3 regions of the Robertmurraya beringensis genome follow, and region 1 is predicted to be linked to each of the others. Evidence: predicted binding sites of a transcription regulator. Region 1 holds the regulator's gene; each other region holds the start of a gene.
The links. Region 1 encodes LexA, which represses DNA repair genes until DNA is damaged. Its sites were predicted from a motif close to CGAACATATGTTCG; they were not measured.
Positions count from the first base shown of each region.

Region 2: the regulator LexA is predicted to act here: its motif matches at 8,501-8,514, upstream of ACFFHF_RS07465 (YhjD family protein).
Region 3: the regulator LexA is predicted to act here: its motif matches at 6,337-6,350, upstream of ACFFHF_RS21535 (Y-family DNA polymerase).

Region 1 is NZ_JBHLUU010000016.1:117,519-127,501, reverse strand. It holds gene miaA (tRNA (adenosine(37)-N6)-dimethylallyltransferase MiaA) at 1-467, shown strand, start outside; gene hfq (RNA chaperone Hfq) at 464-700, shown strand; gene spoVK (stage V sporulation protein K) at 904-1,845, shown strand; gene hflX (GTPase HflX) at 1,949-3,205, shown strand; gene ACFFHF_RS04935 (methionine gamma-lyase family protein) at 3,219-4,490, shown strand; gene ACFFHF_RS04930 (MerR family transcriptional regulator) at 4,626-5,033, shown strand; gene glnA (type I glutamate--ammonia ligase) at 5,069-6,403, shown strand; gene lexA (transcriptional repressor LexA) at 6,579-7,205, opposite strand; gene yneA (cell division suppressor protein YneA) at 7,360-7,674, shown strand; gene ACFFHF_RS04910 (YneB family resolvase-like protein) at 7,683-8,363, shown strand; gene ACFFHF_RS04905 (DUF896 domain-containing protein) at 8,478-8,711, shown strand; gene tkt (transketolase) at 8,871-9,983, shown strand, end outside.
Region 2 is NZ_JBHLUU010000022.1:77,021-87,003, forward strand. It holds gene ACFFHF_RS07415 (fatty acid--CoA ligase family protein) at 1-403, shown strand, start outside; gene ACFFHF_RS07420 (enoyl-CoA hydratase-related protein) at 654-1,430, shown strand; gene ACFFHF_RS07425 (ABC transporter substrate-binding protein) at 1,610-2,602, shown strand; gene ACFFHF_RS07430 (ABC transporter permease) at 2,672-3,703, shown strand; gene ACFFHF_RS07435 (ABC transporter ATP-binding protein) at 3,678-4,472, shown strand; gene ACFFHF_RS07440 (AzlC family ABC transporter permease) at 4,615-5,346, shown strand; gene ACFFHF_RS07445 (branched-chain amino acid transport AzlD family protein) at 5,336-5,641, shown strand; gene ACFFHF_RS07450 (M48 family metallopeptidase) at 5,770-7,044, shown strand; gene ACFFHF_RS07455 (IDEAL domain-containing protein) at 7,084-7,320, opposite strand; gene ACFFHF_RS07460 (competence protein ComK) at 7,513-8,076, shown strand; gene ACFFHF_RS07465 (YhjD family protein) at 8,099-8,473, opposite strand; gene ACFFHF_RS07470 (prolyl oligopeptidase family serine peptidase) at 8,677-9,983, shown strand, end outside.
Region 3 is NZ_JBHLUU010000124.1:91,834-101,816, reverse strand. It holds gene ACFFHF_RS21570 (peptide-methionine (S)-S-oxide reductase) at 1-255, shown strand, start outside; gene proC (pyrroline-5-carboxylate reductase) at 452-1,297, opposite strand; gene ACFFHF_RS21560 (MBL fold metallo-hydrolase) at 1,760-2,728, shown strand; gene ACFFHF_RS21555 (DMT family transporter) at 2,765-3,682, opposite strand; gene ACFFHF_RS21550 (aminotransferase class I/II-fold pyridoxal phosphate-dependent enzyme) at 3,798-5,195, shown strand; gene ACFFHF_RS21545 (SDR family NAD(P)-dependent oxidoreductase) at 5,254-6,057, shown strand; gene ACFFHF_RS21540 (YqzH family protein) at 6,081-6,257, opposite strand; gene ACFFHF_RS21535 (Y-family DNA polymerase) at 6,419-7,678, shown strand; gene ACFFHF_RS21530 (YolD-like family protein) at 7,691-8,023, shown strand; gene ACFFHF_RS21525 (CDGSH iron-sulfur domain-containing protein) at 8,059-8,268, opposite strand; gene ACFFHF_RS21520 (iron-sulfur cluster biosynthesis family protein) at 8,415-8,744, shown strand; gene ACFFHF_RS21515 (hypothetical protein) at 8,854-9,384, shown strand; gene ACFFHF_RS21510 (alpha/beta hydrolase) at 9,927-9,983, opposite strand, start outside.

The DNA.
Region 1 (9,983 bases):
CATTAACAGAAATACAATCGGAGCAAGTGATTGAACCGTTGTATGATATTTCCATCATTGGGTTAACCATGGAACGTGAGCGTCTGTACGATCGTATTAATGCAAGAGTTGATGAAATGATAACTGAAGGTTTAGAAGAAGAAGTGAGAAAATTGTATGACAAAGGGCTTATGCATACACAGGCTTTACAAGCCATTGGTTATAAGGAATGGTTTCATTATTTTTCAAAAGAACAATCGCTTGAATCAACGATCGAACAATTAAAGCAGAACTCTCGACGATATGCAAAACGTCAGCTCACATGGTTCAGAAATAAAATGGATGTTACTTGGTTTGATATGACACATGTGACAAATGAGCAACAGATTCGAAAAAAAATTAAGGAAATTTCTACGTATATTGAAGGAAAGCTAAAAATAAAATCGAATACATATGAAATAGAGATAAAAGAGGAGGATTTATTATGAAGCAAGCCATTAATATCCAGGATCAATTTTTAAATCAACTTCGCAAAGACAGTACAAATTGTACGGTGTTTTTGTTGAATGGCTTCCAATTAAGAGGAACAATTAAAGGCTTTGATAACTTTACGATTCTATTTGAATGTGAAGGGAAGCAACAGCTTGTATATAAGCATGCCATTTCCACATTCTCTCCATTGCGTAATGTGCAAATTGATTTAGATGGTCAAAATCAATAATGGAACTTCATTCAAGACCCGCTTTCTTCACGGAAGCGGGTCTTTGATTTCTAAAATAAATATTTTTGAATACATATAGAGTAATCGCTTAAATAATGGGAAAAGCATGACTACTTTGAGACCATGAATATAGCTGATTATAGGCATTTGTCACAAATCATGCACCAAGCGCGTATACTGTTTTATTATGTGAGGTGAAAGCTTTGGACCAACCAATTCGAATGAAAAACAATGGACAAATCAGCATTGTCTTAAATTCACAGAAACGAAAACCCACTGTTACCGAACCATATGTGGCTCCAAAGGCCATTCCCCCTGAGCATGCAGCATTAAAGGAGATTGAGGAAGAACTTGGTGCGCTTGTTGGAATGGAAGAAATGAAGCGAATGATAAAGGAAATTTACGCATGGATATATGTGAACAAAAAAAGAGAAGCTGCTGGATTAAAAGCAGGAAAACAAGCGCTCCATATGATGTTTAAAGGCAATCCTGGAACAGGGAAAACGACGGTTGCTAGGTTGATTGGGAAGTTATTTCTACGAATGAATGTCCTAACGAAAGGTCATTTAATTGAAGCGGAACGGGCTGATCTAGTCGGTGAATACATCGGACATACTGCCCAAAAAACAAGAGATCTCGTAAAGAAGGCTCTCGGAGGGATTCTTTTTGTTGATGAAGCCTACTCTCTTGGTAGGGGTGGGGAGAAAGACTTTGGTAAAGAAGCCATTGATACACTCGTCAAACATATGGAGGATAAGCAACATGAATTCATTTTAATTTTGGCAGGGTATTCGAGAGAAATGGATGAGTTTCTCACACTCAATCCTGGATTGCATTCTCGATTTCCGCTTGTTATCGATTTTCCGGATTACAGCATTGAGCAACTTATGGAAATTGGGCAAAGAATGCTGAAGGAAAAGGAATACACCTTGAGCCATGAAGCAGAAAGAAAGCTTCGAGAACATCTCATTTGGGTGAAATCTGCGTTTAGTCCAGCTGGTTTCTCGAATGGACGATACGTAAGAAATGTACTTGAAAAATCGATTCGTGCCCAGGCAATGAGGTTGTTAATGATAAACAACTTCGATCGGCATGATTTAATGACCATACGAAGCAATGATCTTATATTTGAAGAAGATGAGTAAAAAGGGGGCAGGCTACAAGTAGCCTGCTTTATTTGTTATTAGCAAATTAGTATTAAAAACAATTATTTGGTATGATATGAAAAAAGGATAATGAGGTGATTTCTTGGATCAAAAGCATGAATATGAAAAGGTGATTCTCGTTGGTTGTCAAACGATTGAGGATGACGAAAGATTTCACTATTCGATGGAGGAACTCGCTTCTTTAACGGAGACCGCGAAAGGTACAGTACAAGCAACATTATCTCAAAAGAGAGACAGAATCCATCCATCTACATACATAGGTAAAGGGAAAGTTGAAGAGTTAAGAGCGTTAGAGGAGGAAACAGAAGCAAATATTATCATATTTAATGATGAGCTTTCGCCGAGTCAGGTACGAAATCTATCAAAAGACATCTCTGCGAGAATTATTGATCGAACGCAGTTGATTTTGGATATTTTTGCCCAACGTGCACGTTCGAAAGAAGGGAAGCTTCAAGTCGAATTGGCCCAGCTTCAATATCTACTTCCCAGATTGGGTGGGCAAGGAACACAGCTTTCTCGACTGGGTGCTGGAATAGGGACGAGAGGTCCGGGGGAAACCCAGCTTGAGACCGACCGAAGACATATTCGAAGACGAATTGACGATATTAAAGCCCAGCTCGCAGTAATCGTGCAGCATCGTGATCGATATCGTGAGCGTCGGAAAAAGAATAAAGCCTTTCAAGTGGCGCTTGTTGGATATACGAATGCGGGGAAATCGACAATTTTCAATCGCTTAACGGAAGCAGATTCGTTCGAGGAAAATCAGCTGTTTGCCACACTTGACCCTATGACGAGAAAAATGATTCTTCCAAGCGGTTTTAGTACATTACTAACAGACACGGTTGGATTTATTCAAGACCTTCCAACAACTTTGGTTGCTGCCTTTCGTTCTACCTTGGAGGAAGTACGAGAAGCAGATCTTCTTTTACACGTCGTGGATATGTCGAGTGCGGACTCATATCAGCATGAACAAACCGTACATAAGTTACTCGAGGATTTAGATATTCAGCAAATCCCACAATTGACCGTTTATAATAAGAGAGATATGAAAAATCCTGACTTTGTTCCAACTGCCAAAACGGAAACTTTGCAGATTTCTGCATTTAGTGAAGAAGATCGCTTTTTATTAAAGCAAAAAATGGAACAGGTGATTATTTCAGAAATGAAATTTTACCAAGTTGAGGTTCCTTCCACAGAAGGAAAGCTGTTAGCTCAATTAAAAAATGATACGATACTAAGGGAGCTAGCATTCGAAGAAGAAAAGGATATGTATCTATGCAAAGGATATGTACTCAATGATCACCAAATATTAGGACAAATAAATCAATACAGCATTTAGTTAGGAGAACATCATGTATCAGCATTTCACATTTGGGGAAGCATTAAAGCCGATTGTTCGGCAGGTCGAAGAGCAAATTTTTATGAAGCATCAACAAATTGACCTGACGGTGGAAGCGAATCAGTTTCGCGTTTTAGAAAGCTATCAACGTCATCAAGTAAGTGATTCACACTTTATCCCTTCAACAGGGTATGGCTATGATGATATTGGTAGAGATACTTTAGAGAAAATTTATGCCGATGTGTTTGGTGGAGAAGCAGGGCTTGTTCGTCCGCAAATCATCTCCGGGACGCATGCCATTTCCATCGCTTTATTTGGTGTGTTAAGACCAGGAGATGAGCTCTTGTACATAACGGGAAAACCGTATGATACATTGGAGGAAATAGTAGGGATTCGTGGGAATGGTGTAGGTTCATTAAAGGAATTTGGGATATCCTATCAAAGTGTGGACTTAAAAGAGGATGGACAGGTCAATTACGAATATGTAAAAACCATGATCAAACCAAATACAAAAATGATCGGTATTCAGCGTTCTAAAGGGTATGCAAATCGACCTTCTTTTACCATTGATCAAATTAGAGAAATGATTGAATTTGTTAAAAATATAAAAGAAGATGTTGTCGTATTTGTTGATAATTGTTATGGTGAATTTGTGGAGTTAATGGAGCCTTGTCATGTAGGAGCTGACTTAATGGCAGGCTCCTTAATTAAGAACCCTGGTGGGGGACTTGCCAAAACCGGTGGGTATATCGTTGGAAAAGAAAAATATGTAGAAGCATGCGCCTATAGGATGACCTCACCAGGTATCGGAGCAGAAGCGGGTGCCTCTCTTTATAGCCTTCAAGAAATGTACCAAGGTTTCTTTTTAGCTCCGCATGTGGTTGGACAAGCATTAAAGGGTGCGGTTTTTACATCAGCTATTCTTGATAGATTAGGAATGAACACAAATCCGTCCTGGGACGCAGAACGGACAGATTTAATTCAATCGGTTCAGTTTGATGACAAAGAGAAAATGATTGCCTTTTGTCAAGCTATTCAATTTGCTTCTCCTATTAATTCACATGTAACGGCATACCCGGCTTATATGCCTGGTTATGAAGATGATGTGATTATGGCTGCGGGAACATTTATTCAAGGAGCGAGCATTGAACTGAGCGCCGATGGACCGATTCGACCACCGTACGTTGCTTATGTACAAGGGGGACTAACTTATTCTCATGTGAAATTGGCCATACTGATTGCGTTGAACCGATTAGCAGAAAAACAACTAATTAGTCTCAACTAAGTAGATTATGTAGGGTATTTTAATATTTCTCTTTTTCTACAAAAATTCCATGTTATATAAACTAACATTATGTTGACAGAAAAACTGACATTTCATATAATGAAAATATGAAAGAGAGAAATGGAGGGACTACAAATGAGCGGAAGTGATATCCGTCGTTCCATGCCATTATTTCCAATTGGAATTGTGATGCAGCTTACAGAACTATCTGCAAGACAAATTCGATATTATGAAGAGCACCAATTGATCTCTCCGGCTAGAACAGAGGGAAACAGAAGAATGTTTTCTTTGAATGACATTGATCAACTTTTAGAAATAAAAGATCTGATCGAGCAAGGTGTGAATCTTGCAGGAATTAAGCAAATTTTTTCTGTGAAAGAGCAACAGGTGCTTTCAGAAGAAATGGTGAAGGAAGCAGAGAAAGCAAGACGTGATCTGTCCGATGATGAGTTACGAAAAATGTTGCGCTCAGAGCTTATGCATGCTGGCCGCTTTAATCGTTCGTCATTGCGCCAAGGTGATATGTCACGCTTTTTCCACTAATAAAAAGAGATTTACTATTCAAGGGAGGAAACAAAATGGCTAAGTTTACAAGAGATGATATTACAAGAATGGCAGAAGAACAAAATGTAAAGTTTATTCGTTTGCAATTCACTGACATCTTAGGAACTATCAAAAACGTGGAGATTCCTATCAGTCAGCTTGAAAAAGCTTTAGACAACAAAATGATGTTTGACGGTTCTTCTATCGAAGGTTTTGTTCGTATTGAAGAGTCAGACATGTACTTATATCCAGACTTAGACACATGGGTGGTTTTCCCTTGGACAGCTGAAAAAGGTAAAGTGGCACGTTTAATCTGTGACATCTACAATCCAGATGGAACTCCATTTGCAGGTGACCCACGTAACAACTTAAGAAGAATTATTAAAGAAATGCAAGACTTAGGATTTTCTGATTTCAATCTTGGACCTGAGCCAGAATTTTTCTTATTCAAGCTTGACCAAGCTGGAGAACCTACACTTGAATTAAACGACAACGGTGGATATTTCGACCTTGCTCCAACGGACCTTGGTGAAAACTGCCGTCGTGATATCGTGTTAGAGCTTGAAGAAATGGGCTTTGAAATTGAAGCATCACACCATGAGGTTGCTCCAGGACAACACGAAATCGACTTCAAATATGCTGATGCATTAAGCGCTTGTGACCAAATCCAAACGTTCAAGCTTGTTGTTAAAACAATTGCACGTAAGCACGGTCTACATGCAACATTCATGCCGAAGCCATTATTCGGAGTAAACGGTTCTGGAATGCACTGTAACGTTTCATTATTCAAAGAAGGCAAGAACGCATTCTTTGATCCAACTGGAAACCTAGAACTAAGCGACACTGCTCGTCAGTTCATCGCTGGTATCATTAAGCACGCTCCTAACTTTACAGCTGTAACGAACCCAACTGTAAACTCTTATAAGCGTTTAGTACCTGGTTACGAAGCACCTTGCTACGTTGCATGGTCTGCTAGAAACCGTTCACCGCTAATCCGTATCCCTGCATCTCGTGGAATTTCCACTCGTGTAGAAGTACGTAGCGTTGACCCTGCTGCTAACCCTTACTTAGCAATGGCTGTATTACTTGCTGCTGGTCTTGACGGAGTGAAGAACTCTTTAACACCGCCAGCTCCAGTTGACCGTAACATCTACGTTATGAACAAAGAAGAGCGTCAAGCTGTTGGTATCGAAGATCTACCAGCTACACTTGCTGCTGCTTTAGATAACTTAAAATCAGACGAAACAATGATTACCGCTCTTGGAGAGCATATCTTCGAACACTTCGTGGAAGCAAAAGAGATCGAGTGGGATATGTTCCGTACACAAGTACATCCATGGGAGCGTGAGCAATACATGTCAATGTATTAATCCTTATAAAGAAACCCTCAACACTTTCTGGTGTTGAGGGTTCTTTGTATGATTGAATGTAAATGGTGAGGTGGCGTTTATGAATAATAATCTCAATGTTCAGTCGAAGAAAGAGCTTTGATCCATTGTATGTAAAAAAAGAAAGCAAGCATTTATTGATGCTTGCTTTCCTTTATTAATGAATATGACGATATACTCCGATAACTTTTCCTAGGATAGACACATTTCGTAGGATAATTGGTGTTAGAGAAGAGTTCTCCGGCTGTAAACGAACATAATCTTTTTCTTTGAAGAATCTCTTAACTGTCGCCTCATCTTCCTCGGTCATGGCAACAACGATGTCTCCGTTATTCGCTGTTTGCTGCTGCTTCACGATCACGTAATCTCCATCAAGGATTCCAGCTTCAATCATACTGTCTCCCATAACCTCAAGCATAAATACTTGTTCATCCGCGGGGGCAAGGCGTTCCGGGAGAGGAAAATACTCTTCAACATTTTCAATAGCAGTTATAGGTATACCAGCTGTTACTTTTCCGACTACAGGAACGTTAACGATATTATATTTTGGTATATTGCTTACCACCTCATCAAGATCCAGAATCTCAATAGCTCTTGGCTTTGTTGGATCTCTTCGAATATACCCTTTGCTTTCAAGTCTAGCTAAATGGCCGTGTACGGTTGAGCTTGAAGCTAAACCAACCGCTTCCCCAATTTCACGAACGGAAGGCGGATAGCCCTTTTGCTTAACTTCTTCTTTTATATATTCTAGTATATCGACCTGACGTTTTGATAGTTTTGTCATACTTACCGCCCCTCATTGGTTAATCTTGACTATATTATAGCATGTTCTACCAGTGCATACAAACATAAGTTCGAATAATTGTTGACACAAAACAAATGTTCGGTCTATAATAATAACATAAATACGAACATACATTCTAATAGAGGTGTTTTACATGAAAACTTTATGGAACAAATATTCATATGCTATTATTCTAGTTATCTTATCTATCCTAGCGTCGATTATTTTAGTAATTTCTAGTGGTGAATCAGTTGAGGAAAAATATATGTCTGTAACGATTAATGAAGGAGAAACTCTTTGGGACCTTTGTCAAAACTACGCTGATAAGCATGCTTTGTCTGAAACAGAGTTTGTATCCTGGGTAGAAGAAATTAATGATATTAATGGGAACGTATTGTTAGTAGGTGATGAAATCTATATACCTGTAGAATTAAACGATTCCGCTGTTAGAGAGCTTGCTTCGAATTAGGAGGAAATATGAAGGCAATTATCTATTGTAGAGTAAGTACTGAAAAAGAATCACAGTACTCTTCTCTAAAAAGACAGGAAGAAGAGTTATTGAAGCTGTCAAAACAACACGACATGGAAGTTGTTGAAGTGATAAAGGAACAGGCAAGTGGTTATGACTTTGACAGAGAGGGTATTTTGCTCCTACTTTCACGATTAAAGAATGAGAAAGTAGATGCAGTCCTTATTCAAGATGAAACGAGACTTGGTAGAGGAAATGCCAAAATCGCTTTGCTTCATTGTATACTAAAGGATAACATCAAACTTTTCAGTGTCTCACATAACGGTGAGTTACAATTATCTGAATCGGATTCTATGGTATTGCAAATTGTAAGTATGGTAGAGGAATATCAGCGAAAGCTTCATAATAGTAAAATTAAAAGAGGAATGAACCGAGCTGTTCAAAACGGTTACAGACCAGAGAAAAATCTGAAAAATAACGGTGTTCATGCAGGGAGAGAGCGTATTGAAGTACCGATAACAGAGATTGTACGGTTACGAGACAATGATTTAACATTTTCGGAAATCGCTGCAACTTTAAGAGGTTTCGGCTATGAAATCTCAAAAGCTACAGTAAATCGAAGATATCTTGAATACATAGAAGAGGAAAAACATCTAAAAAATATCTCACCAAATGCTAACAAGTCATAAAAATTGTTGGCATTTTTTGTTATTCGTACCTCTTTACGCTTCTTCCTTGTCAAAGACTATATCTTTTAGTAACATGATTTCTATTGGTAAAACTAAAAGTGAAGGAGCAAAGAGATGCTACCGAAGGAAAGAATCGCTAGAATTAATGAACTAGCAAAAAAAGCAAAAGCTGAAGGGTTAACAGAAGCGGAAGCAAAGGAGCAGTCAAAGCTTCGTAGTGAATATTTACAAATATTTCGATCATCTATGCTAGGAACGCTCGAAGGTGTAAAAATTATTGATCCTTTGGGCGAGGATGTAACACCTGAAAAGCTTAAGAAACTAAAAAATAGCAAAAAACTACATTAATTTCTAAATTTATTCACCAGGAAATGATAGAATACACAGAAAATTATAAAATATGTGTTTTTTTCAAAATTTATTTAGCCAATCTGTTGTATAAATAGTAGAGCAGATATAATATTAAAAAGTGGGATTATTAGATAAAGAATAGGAAGGGTTGAAAAAATGTTTGAACAAAATGATGTACTAGCAATAAACGCAATACGTACTTTATCAATTGATGCGATTGAAAAAGCTAATTCCGGTCATCCGGGTATGCCGATGGGTGCTGCTCCAATGGCTTATACATTATGGTCGCGCTTTATGAATCATAATCCTAAAAACCCAGAGTGGTTTAACCGTGATCGTTTTGTTTTATCTGCAGGGCATGGTTCTGCATTGCTGTATAGTCTTCTTCACTTATCAGGCTATGACGTAACGATGGATGATCTTAAGAGCTTCCGTCAATGGGGAAGTAAAACTCCAGGTCATCCTGAATTTGGACATACACCAGGTATAGATGCAACCACTGGACCACTAGGGCAAGGAATTGCAATGGCAGTTGGTATGGCGATGGCTGAAAGACATTTAGCTGCTACTTATAACAAAGGTAACTACAATGTAGTAGATCATTATACATATAGCATTTGTGGTGACGGAGACTTAATGGAAGGTGTTTCTGCTGAAGCTGCTTCACTTGCAGGACATTTAAAACTTGGTCGTCTAGTTGTATTATATGATTCAAATGATATCTCTCTTGATGGTGACTTAGACCGTTCATTCTCTGAAAGTGTTGAAAAACGTTTTGATTCATATGGATGGCAATACATTCGTGTAGAGGATGGAAATAACCTTGAGGAAATTGCAAAAGCAATTGAAGATGCTCAAGGTGATCAACACCGTCCTACACTAATTGAAGTAAAAACTGTAATCGGTTATGGTTCACCAAACAAATCTGGTAAATCAGATGTTCATGGTGCCCCACTTGGAGCAAATGAATTAAAGCTAACGAAAGAAGCTTACCAATGGACGTTTGAAGAAGATTTCCATGTTCCCACAGAAGTATATGATACATTTAATAAATACATTGTGGAAACTGGTGTAAAGAAAGAAAACGAGTGGAACGACATGTTCGCTTCTTATAAAAATGACTACCCAGAGCTTGCTCAACAGTTATCAGCTGCTATTAAAGGTGAGCTTCCAGAAGGTTGGGACAAGGATCTTCCTGTATATCCTGAAGGAAAAGCACTTGCTAGCCGTGCATCATCAGGTGAAGCTCTTAATGCAATCGCTAAGAAC
Region 2 (9,983 bases), on a different contig from region 1:
GGAAACACAGGCGGCCATTCGTAATGGCTGGTTATACACCGGTGATCTTGCTAGAAAGGATGAGGAAGGTTATTTTTATATCGTTGACCGGAAAAAGGACCTCATTCTTGTCGGTGGCTACAATGTGTATCCGAGAGAAGTAGAGGAAGTGCTTTATAGTCATCCAGATATAATCGAGGTGGCAGTGCTTGGTGTTCCTGATCCAGAACAAGGAGAAATGGTAAAAAGCTATGTTGTTACGAAGAATTCAGAGCTAACAGAAGAGGATGTTCTTGATTATTGCCGTGAGCGTTTGGCAAAATACAAGATTCCTAGTTCTGTAGATTTTCTTGAAGAGCTTCCAAAGAATACAACCGGGAAAATTTTACGTAGAGCGTTAAAGCAACAAATCATTCAAGCATAGGAATAGAAAAAAAGCAGGCAGAAATATGTCTGCTTTTTGATTGAGGCTGTTTTCGCAAAGATTGTTGTTAAAATCTAAAAGCCGATTTTAACGTGGAAATAGCTATTTTGCCCTATAGAATTTAGTTTGCAGGCTCTTTTCTTATTAATTTTATGCTATTTTCTGCTGAAATTTAGCACAATTATTAAAATTAGGTTCCAAAAAGCAACAAAGTTTAAGAAAAGAGCTTTGATTGAAGGAGGAGTTAGCTGTGAGCCTTATGCTTTATGAAAAAAAAGACTTCATCGGTTTTATTACCTTGCATCGTCCGGATGTTATGAATGCTTTCAATTTTGAATCCTTGCTGCAACTTCAGGATATTGTGCAAAAAATTCGTCATGACCGTGATGTGCGTGCTGTCCTAATCACCGGATCAGGAGAGAAAGCCTTTAGTGTCGGTGCCGATTTAAAGGAACGGAAACATCTCTCACCAGAAGATGTGATGAGAAATGTACACAAAATCGGAGAAGTGTTTTCAGAAATAAGCGAGCTCCCTCAACCAACAATTGCAGCAATTAATGGATATACCTTTGGTGGAGGAATGGAGCTAGCTCTAGCTTGTGATTTCCGCCTAGCGGTAAAAGGCACTAAGATGGGGTTGACCGAAACGAGTCTTGGAATTATACCAGGTGCAGGTGGTACACAGCGTTTGCCACGTTTAATTGGTGAAACAAAAGCATTGGAGCTTATTTTAACGGCTAGAAAAATAACAGCTGAACAGGCAGAACAATTAGGGCTCGTGAACAAAGTGACTGAGTCGCATGACCTTATGAATGAATCCTTAAAGCTGGCTAATGAGATGCTTGCTAATGCACCTATTGCCCTTCAGCAAGCGAAATTTGCCGTTCGTCAAGGGATGAGTGTAGATTTGAATACGGCATTAAAGATTGAAAGGAAAGCTTATGAGGTAACGATACCAACCGACGATCGCAAGGAAGCGTTACAAGCTTTTAGTGAAAAGAGAAAACCAAATTTTCAAGGAAAGTAGATCAAAGGACCAGTCGGAATCGATTGGTTCTTTTTGTAGTATAATAAATATTTAGAAAATTTATAAAAAAGACTTGTAGAAAAGAACGGCTCCTTATATATAATAATAGGTAGATATTTTAGTGCATAAAAGCATAAAAGTAAAAAAGTGATAGAGAGAGAGTAAGAGGGGGAAATATTATGCTAAGAAAAATGAAATCACTCGCTGCCATTTCGGTTGCAGGTGCATTATTCTTAAGTGGCTGTGGCAGCTCAGAAACGGATAATGCAAACGGAGATTCAGAAGTAAAGACACTTAAAGTCGGTGTAACTCAGATTGTTGAGCATCCGTCGTTAGATGCGGCTCTTGAAGGCTTTCAAAAAGCGCTTGAAGAACAAGGACTTGAAGTGGAATATGATGTGCAAATTGCTCAAGGTGACCAAAATAATAACCAATCGATTGCTAACAACTTTGTTGGTGATAAGGTGGACCTGATTTTTGCTAACTCAACACCAAGTGCATTGAGCGCGTTAAACGCAACGAAGGACATTCCAATTGTGTTTACGTCTGTTACTGATCCAGTAGGTGCTGGTCTTGTAACGGCTATGGATCAGCCAGGAGATAATATTACAGGCACAACAGATACACATCCAGACGCGATTCCGAATATGGTTAATTTTATGAATGAGAACTTTAGCGGTAGTACGGTTGGAGTTATTTACAATTCAGGTGAACAAAATTCAGTTGCCCAAATCGATCTTGTTAAGGATGCGTTAGAAGGGACAGACTTGAAGCTTGCTGAAGCTACGGTTTCTACTTCTTCTGAAGTAAAGCAAGCAGCTGAATCATTAATCGGTAAGGCTGATATGTTCTATATCATTACTGATAACACAGTTGTTTCTGCTTTAGAGTCTGTTATTCAAGTAGCGAATGACCAAGATTTACCGTTGTTTGTAGGAGAGCTAGATTCAGTAAAACGCGGTGGTTTTGCAGCATTTGGCTTTGACTACGGTGATATCGGCTATGAAGCTGGAGCGATGGCTGCGCAAATCTTAAAAGGTGAAAAGAAGGCATCAGAATTACCTGTTCAGTATCCACAAAACCTAAAGCTATTAATCAACCAAACAGCTGCAAAGGAAATGGGTATTGAAATAAAGGACGAATGGAAAGAACTTGCGGAACTTGTAGACTAATGAATATTGGTTTGGGCTTCTGGATTTATTCCTTGAAGCCCTTCCGTATTTAAGAAAGGAGAAGCATCTATGTTTACAGCGATTTTTTCATCAGTAGAGGCAGGTGCCATTTACGCACTTATGGCGCTTGGTGTGTACTTGTCTTTTAGAATACTAGACTTCCCTGATTTAACGGTGGATGGAAGTTTTGTTACGGGAGCATCAGTTGCAGCTGTAATGATCGTGTCTGGAGCGAATCCTTTTATCGCAACATTGGCTGCACTTGTTGCAGGCTTTATTGCCGGTTGCTTGACGGGTCTTCTTCATACAAAAGGAGGAATCAATCCTTTATTATCTGGGATTTTAATGATGATTGCTCTTTATTCGATTAACCTGCGAATTATGGGGAAATCAAACGTTCCACTTTTATCAGAGGAAACGGTTATTACAAAGATTTCGGATTTTTGGACGAATTTAAATATTGATCAGACCATCGGCTCGTTGTTTGTTTCTATAGGATTAGCCGACTATACTCCAAAAACATGGGGAATTTTGCTTTTTATGCTCATCCTAGCATTTATTATTAAAGGATTGATCGATGCATTTTTAAAGACAGATATTGGTCTTGCCTTGCGTGCGACTGGTGACAATGAAACGATGATTCGAAGCTTTTCTGCTAACACGGATACATTAAAAGTAATCGGTTTAGGTTTATCAAATGCTCTTGTTGCTTTTGCGGGTGCACTGATTGCTCAGTACAACGGATTTAGTGATGTTGGAATGGGTATTGGTATGATTATCATTGGTTTGGCATCGGTAATTATCGGTGAAGCAATCTTTGGAGCTAAAAGTATTGTTCGTGCGACCTTCGCTGTCATCGGTGGTGCGATCGTATATCGAATTATTGTTACGTTGGCGTTACGAGTAGAGTTTTTAGAAACGGGAGATATGAAGTTAATTACTGCGATTATTGTTGTTTCTGCCCTTGTTGTACCTAAGCTGGTTAATCAGCAAAAAGAAAGACAACGAAAGAAAAAACGCCTGCTTGAATCATCATCAAGACAAAATAACTCCATAGAGAAGAGTGGTGAACAGCTTGCTGCAGCTAAATCAGATTTATAAAGTGTTCAATGAAGGCACACCTGACGAAAAGATTGCCATTAATCATGTCAATTTGTCTTTGAATAAGGGAGACTTTGTCACTGTGATTGGAAGTAACGGAGCTGGGAAATCAACTCTTATGAACCTTATCTCTGGAAAAATGTTTCCTGATATTGGCCAAGTGAAGGTTGATGGCCAGGATGTTACTACCATGAAAGAGCATAAACGTTCTCGTCTCATTGGTCGCGTGTTCCAGGATCCAATGGCAGGAACAGCTCCATCTATGACGATCGAAGAAAATTTAGCCATTGCCTATTCAAGAGCATCTTCACGAGGATTGAGCAGAGGAGTGACCAAAAAACGCCGAGAGTTTTTTATCGGAAAATTAGAGTCACTGCATCTTGGGCTTGAAAATCGTCTTCAGGCGAAAGTTGGACTCCTATCAGGAGGGGAGCGCCAAGCATTATCTTTACTGATGGCAACCTTTACTGATCCTAAAATCCTTCTCTTAGATGAGCATACAGCTGCTCTTGATCCATCACGAGCAGAGCTTATTACAAACTTAACTAGAGATATCGTGAATGAAACAAACTTAACAACGTTAATGGTAACCCATAATATGCAACAGGCACTTGATCTTGGTAACCGACTGATTATGATGGATAGTGGTCAAATTATTTTCGAAGCAACTGAAGAGGAAAAATCAAAACTAACGGTTGAAAAGCTTCTTGAGGAATTCCAGCGTATCCGTGGTTCTAAAATGAGTAGTGATCGTTCAGTGCTTGTATAGAAAACACATCAGAGAGACTCTCTGTGTGTTTTCTTTTTTGTGTCTCTTGATGGATATTTATTGTACAGGTATAATATTCGTTACCTGAGTTTCCAGTTTTATGTATATTTTGGTAGATTCGTAGATATGGGTGGTGATTTTTTTGGAAGAAGTGGTTTCTGTTAGAAGTAACAGTGAATTTCGAAAAGGAATACAAGCAGGATTGTCGATCGGCATTGGTTATTTCCCGATTGCGTTAACATTTGGTTTGCTTGCAAAAACAACCGGACTTACAGTGACTGAAACCGTACTAATGAGTATTATTGTGTTTGCCGGTGCCTCTCAATATATTTCACTTAGCTTGCTCACGCTTGGTACAGGAGTATTTGAGATTGTATTAACAACTTTTATTGTAAACATCAGACATTTTCTTATGTCAGCTTCCTTGAATGAAAAAGTAGAAGAGGAAGGGACTTCACTTAAAATGCTTTATTCTTTTGGAATAACAGACGAGACGTTTTCTGTTGCCGCATTAAAAGATGGCAAGGTTTCGACTGGATTTCTGTTTGGAGTCATTACCGTTTCATATTCGAGCTGGGTCATTAATTCCGGTCTAGGACATGTAATTGGTGCGTCACTACCTAAGACTCTTCAAGAAAGTATGTCTGTTGCTCTTTATGCGATGTTTATTGGACTTGTGGTTCCTTCGATGAAGAAAAGCGTGAAGGTGGTTTTTTTAGCGGTAATAGCGGCGAGTTTTAACACAATATTTACGATGACAGAAGTTCTGTCTACTGGTTGGTCCATTGTCGCGTCGACTTTGCTATCAGCTGTAATTGTGGAAGTTGTGCAAACACTTCGGGGACGGGAGGGAGAAGAGGAACATGAAAAGTGAGATTCTATGGATGATTGTCGGAATGGGATTAGTCACTTATATTCCAAGAATGCTTCCTTTCGTGCTGTTTAAAGGAAAAGAATTACCCTCATTTTTGCAAGGAATTTTGAAAAACGTACCATATGCAACACTAGGGGCACTAATATTCCCGGGCATATTATTTATTCAAGAGGATCTTTGGTATGGACTTTTTGGGGCTGCAGCCGCGTTTATAGCCGCTTTTCTCGGTGCAAATGTAATAATAGTCGTTATTGGCTCAATCACGGTACTTACGGTGTATTCCTATTTTTTCTAAGCTGTTTCTCCTGGAGGAACAGTTTTTTTGTTATCTTTTGGGATACAGTAATTACTGGTTCTAAATCCTATTTTTATTACTAAAATAAGTACAAAAGGATTGGACAAGGTGGAAAGGGGAGATATTTTTTGGCTAAGAAAATTGGCTTGTACGGTGTGCTTGCCTTTTGTTTATACGTACTCTTTTTTTACTGGTACTTATTTTATTTTTCACAATCAAGCTTGCCGTTTGAATATCAGGGAACGAAGGCAGATCCTGCTACTTTTTTAAATGAAAGAGAGTTAATGTTAACAGAGGAATACTCGAAAATTCGCAACTTCTTGTTTTTTATTTCGACCCCCATTGAGTGGTTATTTTATTTGCTTATATTATTGTTTGGTTTATCTAAGACGTTTAAGCGATGGTCGGAACAATCGGCTAAATATCGGATTCTTCAGCAAGCAATTTATTTAATTTGGTTGTCTGTAGCTGCCTTTATAGCAACGACTCCATTAAGCTATGTTAGCTATTCACTCTCAAAGAAATACAATATTTCAACCCAATCCTTTTCGTCTTGGATGAAGGACGAGTTAATCGATTTTTGGATAAATTACGGTACTTTGTTTCTCATAGTATCCGTTTTATATTGGTTAATGAGAAAGAGCGGTAAGAAGTGGTGGTTTTATGGGTGGTTAATTTCCATACCATTCACTTTATTTATGATGTTTTTACAACCAGTAGTGATTGATCCATTGTACAATGATTTCTATCCTCTTAAAAATAAGGAGCTGGAGACTAAGATCCTTGATATAGCGAATTCGGCTGGAATTCCTGCGGAGCATGTATTTGAAGTAAATATGGCAGAAAAGACGAATGCGCTCAATGCGTATGTAACAGGAATTGGATCTAATTCTAGAATTGTTCTATGGGATACGACTCTTAATCGATTAACCGAAGACCAAATTCTATTTATTATGGCTCATGAGATGGCACATTATGTGGAAAAGCATTTGTATATTGGAATTGCTGGGTATTTGGTGTTCTCTTTGCTCGGACTATATATCATTTCGAGGTTAATGAGAGCGATTGTGAGCAGATGGGGTGAGGCATTAAAAATTTCTGCAGTTAACGATATTGCGTCGCTTCCACTGTTTCTATTGCTGTTATCGATGCTGATGTATGTATCAAGTCCATTTTCAAATACAGTGTCACGATATCAAGAGATGCGTGCGGATCGCTATGCAATTGAAATGACTCAGAATTCAGAGGCAGCGATTGGAACATTCCAGGAGCTTACAAAAGCGGGGCTTAGTCAGGTAAATCCGCCTCTACTTGTAAAAATCTTCCGATATGGTCATCCAACCATGCTTGAGCGGATTACAAGAATAGAAGAATATGAACTTGAGCAAAGAAATCAGCAATAAGAAGAAAATGGGGCCCTTTAAAGGAGCCCCATTTTCTTCTTAAGTCCCAAATCTCTTGGTCAACAGCTTGTATTCATTTGATAGCTTAAAAAATTCTGATCTGTTTCTTTCGTCAATGGCTTGATCAATTCGTTTTGTTAGTTTTTCTTTTTCCGCTTTTAACAATGATTCTGACAGCAGCATCTCAACGTACAAATCTAACACAAATGATTCCTTCGCTTTCTTGCGATTCATGGCACTGGATTTCATTAGCTCTGTATAAGATTTTTCTTTCATTGAAATCACCTCTGATGTCTTTTTCATATTATATTTAACTTTATAGAAATTATCAACAGAATTTTTAAAAAATTTAGAAAGTTCAAGTTTCAATTGTGAACTAATTCCGAATTTTTTACAAAATTTGATATTGTTTTAATTCAAGCTGATATGATAGGAGGTGAATCAGAATTGTCATAAGGAGATGAAAGAATGAGAATGCAGCATCAAAGAAATCTGGTAGAGGAGTACGAAATTAACCCATTTACGATGGTGATTATGCCTACCACGTATGGGTGCAAAACATATTCAAAGGTATATGAAACAGATGATACCTGTCTTTCCCCTTTTAAGCCTATTGAAATCATAAGAAAAAGCTGTCAGTTTTTTGGATCAAGTTATGAAGGTAGAAAGGACGGAGTTAGACAGCTCACTGGAATTACCCATAAGGTCCCCATTCCTGTTTCCCCTACAAATTACATCTACTTTTTCCCAACCACTTCCCCCGATAATTCGGAATGTATTTGGCTTGCTCATGAGCATATCGTCGATTATAAAAAGGGTGATAAAAGTGAGACGACGGTCATGTTCACGAACAAGGAAGTTATGAATATTCCAATTTCCTATAACTCTTTTCACAACCAAATCTCAAGAACCTTGCTAGTACAATCGAAGTTAGGAAAACGTCTAGAGGATACAAGAACCATGTATGTGAATTTTGGTAAAAAGATGAGGGCGTCAGAAAACCAACTGGATTATGGAAATTACGGGCATTAAATCAATATGAACAGGAGCAGCTTTATGCTTCTGTTTTGTTATTTTCTCGCTTAAATAAATAATACTCAAGCAGTTCTTGGACTTTGTTTCGAATTCTTGGATTAAAATAATTATGATGCTCTTCGTATCCTTTATAAAGAAAGGTAAACATCGTAAACGCTTCGTCGTGATTGGATTGGTATACTTTCATTTTATTTTTACTCATATAGCGCTTAATCTCACTAAGCTCCTTTTGGACGATCTTCATGGTTTCTTCAATCAAATGAAGATAGGGCTCCTTTAACTTAATGGTACTTTTGTTAATACTTTGAATGTCACGATTTAGAACGGTAAGGACCATTGGTAAGTAAATGGCTTGCTCAATCATATTTCTTTCTTCTGGTGGAATTCTAGTCATATTTATCGAACCTTTCAGACTAAAATAAGAACGTTTGTTCTATTTTATTTTATACGATTCAAGAGGGAAAGGCAAGATGCTAACTTAAACGATTTATTTCAAGTGTTGTTGTGCGTTAGTTTATGAAAAGAAAAAAGAAAAAATAAGTTTTTTAGAAGGAATAATATTTCAGCTATCGAAATAAATAAGTAAATATGAAGGAGATGATATGGGTGAGTAAAAGAACGTTAGTGGCAGAAGACTTGTATCAATTAAAATCAGTAGCAGACCCTCAGCTAGCTAGCAATGGACAAGACCTAGTGTATATTCAAACTGCAATTGATGAAAAGAAAAATGATTATGTCTCAAATATTTACTACATGAATGTAGAGGAAGAATCGGATCCTGTTCAATGGACTTTTGGTACGGAGCGGAATTTTTCTCCAAGATGGTCACCATGTGGAGAAAAGGTAGCTTTCGTTTCAACGAGAAGCGGGAAGGGACAGATATACATACTGCATAAAAAGGGTGGGGAAGCGAGACAGCTTACTAGCATAGCTCATGGAGTTAGTAATCCAGTTTGGTCACCTGATGGAAAACAAATCGCTTTTACTACCGGGTTAAAACCAGGGGAAGAACTGAGTGAGAAAGAAGAGAAAAGTGAAGAAAATCCAAAACTGTTAAAGCCATTAGTAGTAGAGAAGATGAAGTATAAATCGGATGCAGCCGGTTTTCTAGATGAAAAAGTAAAACAGGTGGCCATCGTGAACGTCGAAAGTGGAGAAGTACAGCTAATCACATCGGGAAATGCCGATATCCATTTACAAAGCTGGTCTCCAGATGGAAATACACTTGCAGTATCAGCGGATCTAAGCGAAGATGCAGATTTTTCGTTCATAAATGATTTCTTTTTATTAGATATAAAAACAAAAGAGCTAAGAAAAGTGACAGAAGGTACAGGTTATTTTGGCAGTGCTAGCTTTTCTCCGGATGGAAAATATATCGGACTGTTTGGTCACGAAAGAGAATTTAAGAATGCAACTTTGACCAAGCTTTGGATTTATGATGTTGAGGGAGAAACATTATCTTGCTTAACGGAAGGCACAGACTTGCTTGTTGGAGACTTAGCAATCGGAGATTTTCATCAAGGGGTAGTAACTCCGGGCGTGCTTTGGGGAGAAAACAGTACGAGTTTTTATTTCTTGGCAACTGATCATGGAAATACCGTTCTATACTACGGTTCGGTAGAAGGTGAGCTGTATCCGGCATTGCTTGATAAGCAGCATGTGTATGGTGCAACTACGGGTGGACAAGTGAATCAAGCAGTCGTTGCAATCAGTAAACCAACCGAGCCAGGAGAGCTTTATCTATTGGATGTACCAACGGGAGATCTTAAACAACTAACAAATGTAAATAAAGAATTTCTTGAGGAGGTCGTCCTCGCTGAAGTGGAAGAAATTGAATTTACATCCACAGATGACTGGCAGTTACACGGTTGGATCATGAAGCCGGCATCATTTAAAGAGGGTGA
Region 3 (9,983 bases), on a different contig from region 1:
GATCCGTACAGTTTGAATAAACAAGGACAGGATGTTGGTAAGAAATACAGAACAGGAGTGTATAGTGAAAAGCCTGAGCACTTAATAGAGGCTAAGGCGTTTCTTAGTGAGAGAAATGATTATGACCTTATAGTTGTTGAAGTATTACCTCTTACAAACTATGTGAGAAGTGCAGAAGAACATCAAGATAGGTTAGCTAGATGTCCAAATGATTATTGTCATATTCCAAAAGAAATATTAAACAGATATAAGTAGACCCAATACCTATAAAAAACGCCTGGACCTCCTGAGATGTAAAGCGAGGCAGGTGTTTTTGGTGTTTTACTGCATTAAAATATTTGCTGTGGCGGTCCTTTTTTCTTCTTCCACAAAAGGGCAACATCCAAGTCATGTGGAGTGTGTAAACAATAAACAGATACCACCAACGAAGTGGTACCTGATTTTAAAAATCTCACAAACTCCTCTGAACACTTTCCATCTGCTCTGCAATCGCCTTCCCCATCCGTTTTGACTGAGCTGTCGCCTCTTTAATACATTCCACAAACGCTTCTTGAACCCCGTGAGCAGCAAGTACTTTTAAACCTGCTTCTGTTGTTCCTCCAGGACTTGTAACCGCATGGCGAAGCTCCTGTGGCGTTTTAGTCGTCTTGGCTACCATTTGTGCGGCACCAATTAAGGTTTGAACAATTAATTGTTGGGCCATTTCTCGCTCTAAGCCTATTTCGACGGCGCTTTTTTCCATCGCTTCGATCAAATAATAGATATATGCAGGGCCACTACCGGATAAGCCTGTGACGGCATCTAATTGGTGTTCCTCTACAAAAGCTGTCATTCCCACTGTACCAAAAAGCATTTGCACATTTCTTTTTTGATCGTCATCTACTTTATCATTGACAGCAATTGCTGTGGCAGATAGGCCTACTGTTGCTGATGTATTAGGCATCGCGCGAACGATTGCTAGCTGCTTTTGTGAGAGTAATTCAATCGAATCCATTGAGACACCTGCTAAAACAGAGACAATCAACATGTTTGACTTTAATAAATGCCGTACTTGTTCAATGGAGGCTGCAGCATCCTTTGGCTTCATCGCAAGTAGAACCATGTCTGCTCCTTCCAATAGTTCACGATGATCATACGTGGAGCTGACGCCGTATTGCTCGTGAAGTGTTGCCAGTCGATCTGCATTGCTGCGATTGGTCACCCATATTTTTTCTGGGCTAATTAATTGATTTTCCACAATCCCCGCAATTAATGCCTCTGACATTGATCCTGCTCCGATAATCGCTATTTTCTCCACGTTTCTTCCTCCTAAAAATCCATTTATAAAAACAAAAAAGACCCTTCATCCTAACAAGGACGAAAGGTCTTAGCTTCCGTGGTACCACCTTCATTTTCATTTTTACGCGTTCACGCATAAATGAAACTCAAATCCGTTAACGCCGGAGAACACGGTTAGGTTTACCTAACAGCTCATAAGGTAGGTTCGGTGGGTAAGGGACGGTAAAGCCTCTCAGCCGGTGAGCTTTACTCTCTTTCGTCTTTTGCCACGTACTGGTCTTATTCATTGCCACTTTAACGCTCTAAATGATTTACTAGTGATTATGCAAGATAACAAGCCTTTCTGTCAAGAGGGAATACCGCCCGATTTTTCAAATTTTTCAAAAAACAGTATATGAAAATAATGACATCCTTGATAACGTTGGGTAAAATATACTTATGTACTATTGTTATATAACATTCATAATCAAGGAGTTCGAATATGACAGAATGGCGTGATGGAATTGCAAAACTGGTTTTGCCTACTCCTTTTCCAGTCGGCGATGTGAACGTGTATGTAATAAAGGGGGAACGCTTGACATTAGTAGACGTAGGTCCAAATACGGAGCAAGCATTTATATCGCTTCAAAATCAACTGGCTCAACTAGGTCTCCAGCTAACAGATATCGAACAAGTCATACTGACCCATGATCATCCGGATCATGCAGGCTTGCTCGATTGGTTTTCTCCTCATTTAGAGGTTTATGGACATGCTAACAATGAACGCTGGCTAAATCGAACCGAAGAGTTTTATCATGACTACGACTCTTTTTATCGGCAGCTGTTTGTGGAATGTGGCATTCCGGACAAGTATTATGATCCTTTTATCGGTGGAATGAAACAAATGCTTTTGTTTTCCTGCAACCGATCGTTAACAGGTACGCTTTCAGAGGGGGATGTTCCAATCGGATTATCTGAATGGACGGTCATTGAAACGCCTGGTCATGCCCAAAGTCAGATCGGTTTATTTCGTAAAAAGGATGGGGTGCTGATTGGGGGAGATCTTTTATTGGCGCATATTTCAGCGAATCCACTTCTCGAGCCTCCGCTCCCAGGAGAGAGAGAACGTCCAAAGCCACAGTTGCAAGTCAATGATTCCTTACAGAAGCTTCTTACCTTTCCTATTCGTCTTACTTATGCGGGACATGGTGAAGAGATAACAGATGTTCATGGTCTGGTTGAAAAGCGACTATCTCATCAAGTTTTACGCGCTGAGCAAGTGAAGGAATGGCTGGAGCGGGAATCTATGACCGCTTTTCAAATATGTGAACGTCTATTTCCTTCCGTCTACAAGAGACAGCTGGGGCTAACCATTTCTGAATCCATCGCACAGTTAGACTATTTATTAGATGGTAAGAAAATAAAAGCCACAAAGGTAAAGGACACCTTTATTTACAGTGCAATCTTATAATGATAATGAGGCTCCTTCCTATATAGGTAAGGAGCATCATTTTACCCTTTTTGGGAAAAGAGTTTTTTTCCATAGTAGAGATTGTAAAGCAGAGTAGTTTACTAAAATCGTCCCTAATAAAATGGTAACGGCACCAATACCGGTATACCATGTCATTTCTTCATGGTAGAAGGTGACACCTAATCCCACTGCGATAAGCGGTGAAATATATAGCCATGTGGAAGGGAACACAGGATCCGTTTTTGTCACAAGCCAATAATAAAGGCTATGTCCAATCATAGATCCAATGATGATTAGATATATTAGGGAACCAATAGATGCCGTGTGAACCAAAGTTAAGGGTTGAACCTTCTCTGTTATCAAAGACAGTAGCAATAAAAGTAAACCACCGTACATCATTTGAACGGCGTTTAATACAAGGGGAGAAGCAATGATCTTCTCTTTCACCCGTTTGGTATAAATTGTACCTGAAGCATAAAAGACTTCACCTAAGACGATTGCTAGACATCCCATGATCCATAAGAAATGTACGTTTAAAGAAATGCTCGGTAAAATTAACACGATTACGCCAGCCAAACCAATTATACATCCTATCGTGGATGTAAAAGATGTTTTCTGCTTTAGTAATATTGTGGATATGATTAAAATCATCATCGGTCCAGTTGCCGATAGAACCGCTGCTACCCCTGAAGAAACGTATTGTTCTGCCCAATATAATGTGGCGAAAGTTCCGAATGTTAACCCCACCCCTGTGAAAAAGAGTTCTTTTCTAAAAAGAATTTTTAAAGAAACCTTTTCCTTCCACCTCATAAATAGAAATAATAGAATCCCGGCACTGAAAAATCGAACACCAGCACCGAAAAACGGTGGTATTCCTGCATCGACCCCTATTTTAATCGCTAAAAAGGTGGTTCCAAAGATAAAGCACATGAGTAAATAAAATAAAATAATCATTTTCCATTCCTCCTTGCGACTAATCATACCGCTAGCAGAATAGAACAGTTATGGATGAACAGAACAGATGAAGGTAAATTATGTTACAATCAACAATCATAAGGGGGTGTCTTTAATGAATAAACAGCGAAAATACCTTTTTGAGGAAGTATATGAGTATTTATGGCAAAGAATAGAGCGTTCGGACTGGAAGACTGGTGACAAGCTTCCGTCGATTCGTGAATTGTCAATGGAAATGAACGTTCACCGGTTGACCGTTTACAAAGCCTATCAAATGCTGAAGCAACAAGGAAAGGTATTTGTAAAAGATAAATCTGGTTATTATGTTCAAGGAAGTTCTACATCCCCTATAGATGGTCACTCTTTGCTTCGAGCTAATGAGAAAACATATACTCTATCTGAGATACACCAACAAAGCGTTCAATATCAGTTTTCCCAAGCATTAATTGATCCTAATTTATTGCCTAATCATTTCCTATCAGATTATGTTAAAAAGGTTTTTGATTTGTATCCTAAGGTGCTTTCCACATATTCTACCGTACAAGGGGATATGGAGCTGCGTGATACCTTGGCGACCTATTTTATTACACGTTATAAAACGCATCTTTCCCATGATGATATCCTCATCACTTCAGGCTCTCAGCAAGCACTCCATCTGATCTCTCAATTATTTATCAAACCAAGAGATACGGTGCTGCTTGAGCGCCCAAGCTATAGCGCTGCAATTGATATTTTTAAAAGCCAGGATGCCCATTTGATAGCGATCGATATTCAGCCTTATGGTTATGATTTAGAGAAAGTAGAAATGCTTATGAAACAATATAAACCCAGATTGTTTTATGTGAATCCAACTTTTCATAATCCAACTGGGTATACGGTTCCAACGGCACAACGAAAGAAGTTAGTGGAACTAGCTGAACGATACAATTGTGTAATTGTTGAGGATGATGCGTATCACGATATTTATTTCGAAAAAGCACCACCACCGCCTCTTTATACATTTGATACAGCTGGTGTCGTCATCTATGTAAGAAGCTTTTGCAAATATGTTTCACCTGGACTACGTGTGGCAGCTTGTGTTGTTCCACCTGCCATGAAGGATGGATTGCTTACGGTTAAAGGGCTTGCCGATAATGGCTCACCATTACTTAATCAAAAAATCTTTCTTCACTATTTTTCCTCACCTCGGCTGCAGCAGCACCTAGAAAAACTTAGAATCGCTCTGCAAATTCGTAAGGAAATTATGGAGGAAGAATTACAGAAGACGAATTGGAGCTGGATAAGTCCCGATGGAGGCTTAAATTTATGGGTTCAGCTTCCTGACCCCCTTCCAACAGATCAGTTGCTGCAAAAAGCGATTGAGAATTCGGTTTCCTTTGTCCCTGGATTGATTTGTGACCCTTTACAACAAGGATTTTCCTCTTCGCTTCGTTTAAGTTATTCTTACGCCAATGAAGAACAGCTAAGGGTAGGAGTAAGAAGGCTAATCGAGGTAGTTAATACGTATGCATGATTTTTTAGCTTTTTTCAAAGGGTTTGTGGTAAGTTATATTTAATGCTACATAGATAAGATGGTGATTGTATTGGATAAATTAAAAGGGAAACATATTGTTATTACAGGAGCTTCGTCAGGGATTGGAGAAAAGGTAGCACTTATGGCGGCTGAGCGTGGAGCACGGCCTATTCTTGTAGCTCGCTCCATTGACAAGCTACAAATAATCAGTGAAGAAATTAGCCGAAAAACGGGTGGGAGTCCCTTGTTTTTTCAATTGGATGTAGGTGATATTGATCAGGTTCAACAGGTGTTTTCACAGATTAAACAAGAGGTTGGCCATATCGATATTCTCGTAAACAATGCTGGGTTTGGCGTGTTTGATTCCTTCCATGAGGCCGATTTTGCTGATATTGAAAAAATGTTTCAAGTGAACGTCCTCGGTTTAATGGCTTGTACGAAAGAGGTTCTTCCTGTAATGATAGCTCAACATTCAGGTCATATCATTAATATTGCCTCACAGGCGGGAAAGCTCGCCACTCCCAAGTCCAGTGGATACTCGGCTACGAAGCATGCAGTATTAGGATTTTCAAATAGCTTACGATTAGAGCTTGCGAAATCAAATATACGCGTATCAGCGGTGAATCCTGGTCCGATAGAAACCAATTTCTTTTCCATTGCCGATAAATCAGGAAACTACGTAAAAAACGTGAATCGATTCATGCTGAAATCGGATTACGTTGCTGAAAGAATTATTCAATTAATGCTCAACCCTAAGCGTGAGCTTAACCTTCCAGGCTGGATGAATATGGGTAGTACCATCTATAATCTTATCCCAGGTCTCGCTGAACGCTTTGTTGGCGGCTTCTTCGATAAAAAATAAAAATCACCTTGTGGGTGATTTTTTTAATTGGTTAGGTATTCGTATACGACATCATTAATGAGTTCATACAAAGCAACTTCAGCTTCTTCGGCCTCTTCAACAACCCGTTCGTACAATTTCTCATAGTCCTCTTCACTTGCCTCATGCTCGTACTGCTGAAAGCATTGCCTAATCATTTTATAAATAAGTTTCTTCTCCATTCCCGTACACCTCTTCTTTAGCCATTATAACTTATCAAAATGGACAAAAAGAAATTGAGAATAAAATTTCCATTGAAACAGAACGTATATTCGCTTAATATAAGAATATACTAAAAAGAGAACGAATGTTCCTATTTGATGTTTGGGAGAGAGAGAACACGATGATTAATTACAGTGAGTTGCCCCATCAAACGATTTTATGTGTGGACATGAAGAGTTTTTATGCTAGCTGTTCAGCCGTTATTGAAGGACTGGATCCACTTGAGTGTTATTTGGCGGTGATTGGTGATAAAGAGCGGGAGGGAAGCATTGTGCTGGCAGCCTCCCCGAAGATGAAGAAAGAGTTTGGCATTAAAACAGGATCAAGGAAGTTTGAAATTCCAAAGGATCCGAAGATTAAAGTAGTTGAACCGAAAATGGCTACTTATTTACGTATTTCCACCGAAATTACGAAGGTGTTTCATCGTTATGTTCCAAAAGAAGCTATTCATACGTATAGCGTTGATGAGAGCTTTCTAAAAATTGATGGAGCCCTTCATTTATGGGGAGATGCCTGGACGGTTGCACAGAAGATTCGTGATGATATTGAGCGAGAATTTCAGCTGCCCTGTGCAATTGGAATTGGTCCGAACATGCTATTATCGAAGCTTTGTCTTGATTTGGAAGCGAAAAAGAAGGGGATTGCTGAATGGACGTACGAGGATGTAAGAACAAAGCTTTGGAATGTTTCCCCTTTACGTGAGATGTGGGGAATCGGAAGAAGGGTAGAGAAAACATTAAATGGAATGGGAATCTTTACGGTCGGTCAGCTTGCTCGTTTCGATTTGCAAAAGCTTGAGAAAAAGTTTGGGATTATGGGAAATCAACTGTACCACCACGCATGGGGAGTGGATTTATCCGAAATTGGAGCACCTATTATGGAAGGGCAAATTAGCTTTGGAAAGAGTCAAATTTTGCTTCGTGATTATAAAGAAGAAATAGAAATTAAACGTGTAATTCTAGAAATGTGTGAAGAGGTTGCGAGAAGAGCAAGAACCCATAAGAAAGCAGGTCGAACAATCAGTTTCGGCATTGGTTATAGTCAGGACGAGTTCGGTGGCGGCTTTTACCGTTCGCGGTCGATTGAAGTACCAACGAACGTCACGATGGAGCTGTATGATGTTTGTCTACGTCTATTTGCTGAGCATTATGAAGGAAAAACGGTGCGGAAAATCTCCATCGCCCTTAGCAATATTTGTGATGATACAGACTATCAGTTAAATATTTTTGAACCGAATGGCTGGAAGGAACGAGAGCTCGGGTATGTTGTGGACCGCATCCGCAATCGGTATGGACATGGTGCTCTATTACGTGCGGTATCGTATACAGCAGCGGGAACAGCGAAGCATCGTGCCAAGCTAGTTGGCGGTCATAAGAGGTAAGGAGGAACAAGGATGATTCGAGATAGAGGAAGAATCAAGTGGACATCAATGATGCTTCCTGAGCATGTAAAGCTATTGCGTGATTGGGCGGAAGCGGATTCTTACGAGAAAGAAAAGGAGATGGATGAACAAAAGCTGGAGGAGATGAACCATTTGTTATTAACGGCAATGGAGGAGCATCAAGTGGTGATGGTCACTCATTATCGTTACCGGAAGCATGAATTAATTATCGGACAAATCCATTATTGGGATGAGTTTCAGCAAAGGCTTCATATTGTGGATCATTTTGGGGAGGTTCACCGAGTCCCCCTTTCGAGCATTGTAGATGTACAAATGAAAGAGTAAGAGCAGTCTCCAAAAAGGAAACCGCTGATTGAAGATTATTCAGGAGTTTTTACTGCGCGATCACGAGCCTGAAACTTTCCTTTATGCGATCCATCGCAAAAGGGGCGTTTAGATGAGAGACCACAACGGCATAAAGAGAACGTGGGTTTCGTTTCAAATACATTTCCGTCCATATCAATTAATTCAACCTCACCAGTGACACGTAAAGAACCGTTGTCCATTACTTTAATCTGAACCTTCGACAAACTGATCACTCCTACCAAAAAAATGTAATAATATCGTAAAGGATTCATTGCCGAAAAGCAAATCATAGGGCAATACAAAAACGCTATGTTACAATGATTATATGAAGTGGCGTAGGAAACATGATGAAAAGCTGGAGGAACAGACAATGAATATTACGATAACAGAAATAGCAGCACAAAAGATTACCGAGAAGATAAGTGGAAAGCAAGGCTTTTTGAAGCTAAAGTACGATATAGAAGGCTGTGGGTGTGTAGTAAGTGGTGTACCAACTCTATGGTTAGTGAATGAGCTGGATGAGGATGATGATACAGCCATTGAAACGAATGGGCAAACGGTTTATATCGAAAAATCAAAGGCGGTATTTCTTGATGAAGAACTAAAAATTGATTTCTCTAAAGGCTCAAATACATTCCAATTAAAAAGTGTAGGACAATACCTAAACCCAAGAATGGCCTTTGTTGATAAAACAAAATAGAACCATACAACGAGCAGATCTACTACAAAAAGTAGATCTGTTTTTCTTTTTAAAGAAAAATTAGCATTTTTTGGATGATTCTTACATTGACTGATAGTGGGGGGATGATATGCGGGATTGGCGAGGATTACTGCTAATTGGTATTGCTATTCTACTCACATCATGTCGGGCAGCAACTATAGAAGTGGCAGTGCCTTTTGAAGTAAAAGAAACCATTGTAGAAGAAAAGCTTACGGATGGTGCGATCATCATGTATACAACAACACAAGAGAATGGGGGAGAAGAATTTGACGCGTTAAGCATCGCGTACTTGGAGGGGGATGAAGAGAAGGGCTGGACGAATGAAGGCAGTAATCATTGGGAATATAAAGGGAATGCCCCACTAACCGTCTATTACAGAGACATATATGATTACAGCAGTCAGGGGGAAATTCTAAGTAGATTTCAGCTTACATATGGACAGGTTGAAAGTGCGGACATTGTATCTATTGAAGGATCAGAAACTGGCAATCAATACGTCAATTTAAAAATAATTGACATAGAAGGAAAGAGGTATTTTTTTGAAATGAAGAAGTACCCTTACATTCGAGCACTAAATAAGGAGAAGAACGTGATTGCAGAAGAGAAGCCGAGACGTTAGAAATTATAGGGTTCCGTTTTCAGGTGCTTTCTAATTAAAGGACACAATAATAGACGTATGAATTGGCATACGTCTATCCTTATTTATCAAGGTTTCCAGACGATAAATAGCTGCTGATTAACGCAACTCGGATCAAATGGGCCCGCGCTTTTCGGTTGGCGGATCAAGTTAAGCATCCGAGCTGAAAAATAGACGGAGGAATTCCGTTTAATTAGCAAATACGATAAAAAATAGCTTATTTAGACGGAGAAATTCCACCTATTGACTCAAAAAACGTGAAAAAGGGGAGATTTTTCTTGCTTAAACGGAAAATCTCCCCTTATTTACCCCGAAACGGGCTTCATTCTACATTTAACCGGAAAAACTCCGCTTATTTCTTACTTTTGCAGGTTACTCGAATAAGGACAAGACGTCTTATTTCAAAGGGAGCGAGTATTCCTTTTTTATACCAATGACGATGCCAATACGACTGTCATCTCGGCACGTATTTTAAGAAAAGCACCGGAAAACGGAACCCTATAGAAAGGTTCTTGGCTTTTTATTTATCGCTTAAAAATGGGGGAGAAAACAAAATCATGGAGAAACTCGTCAATGACTTG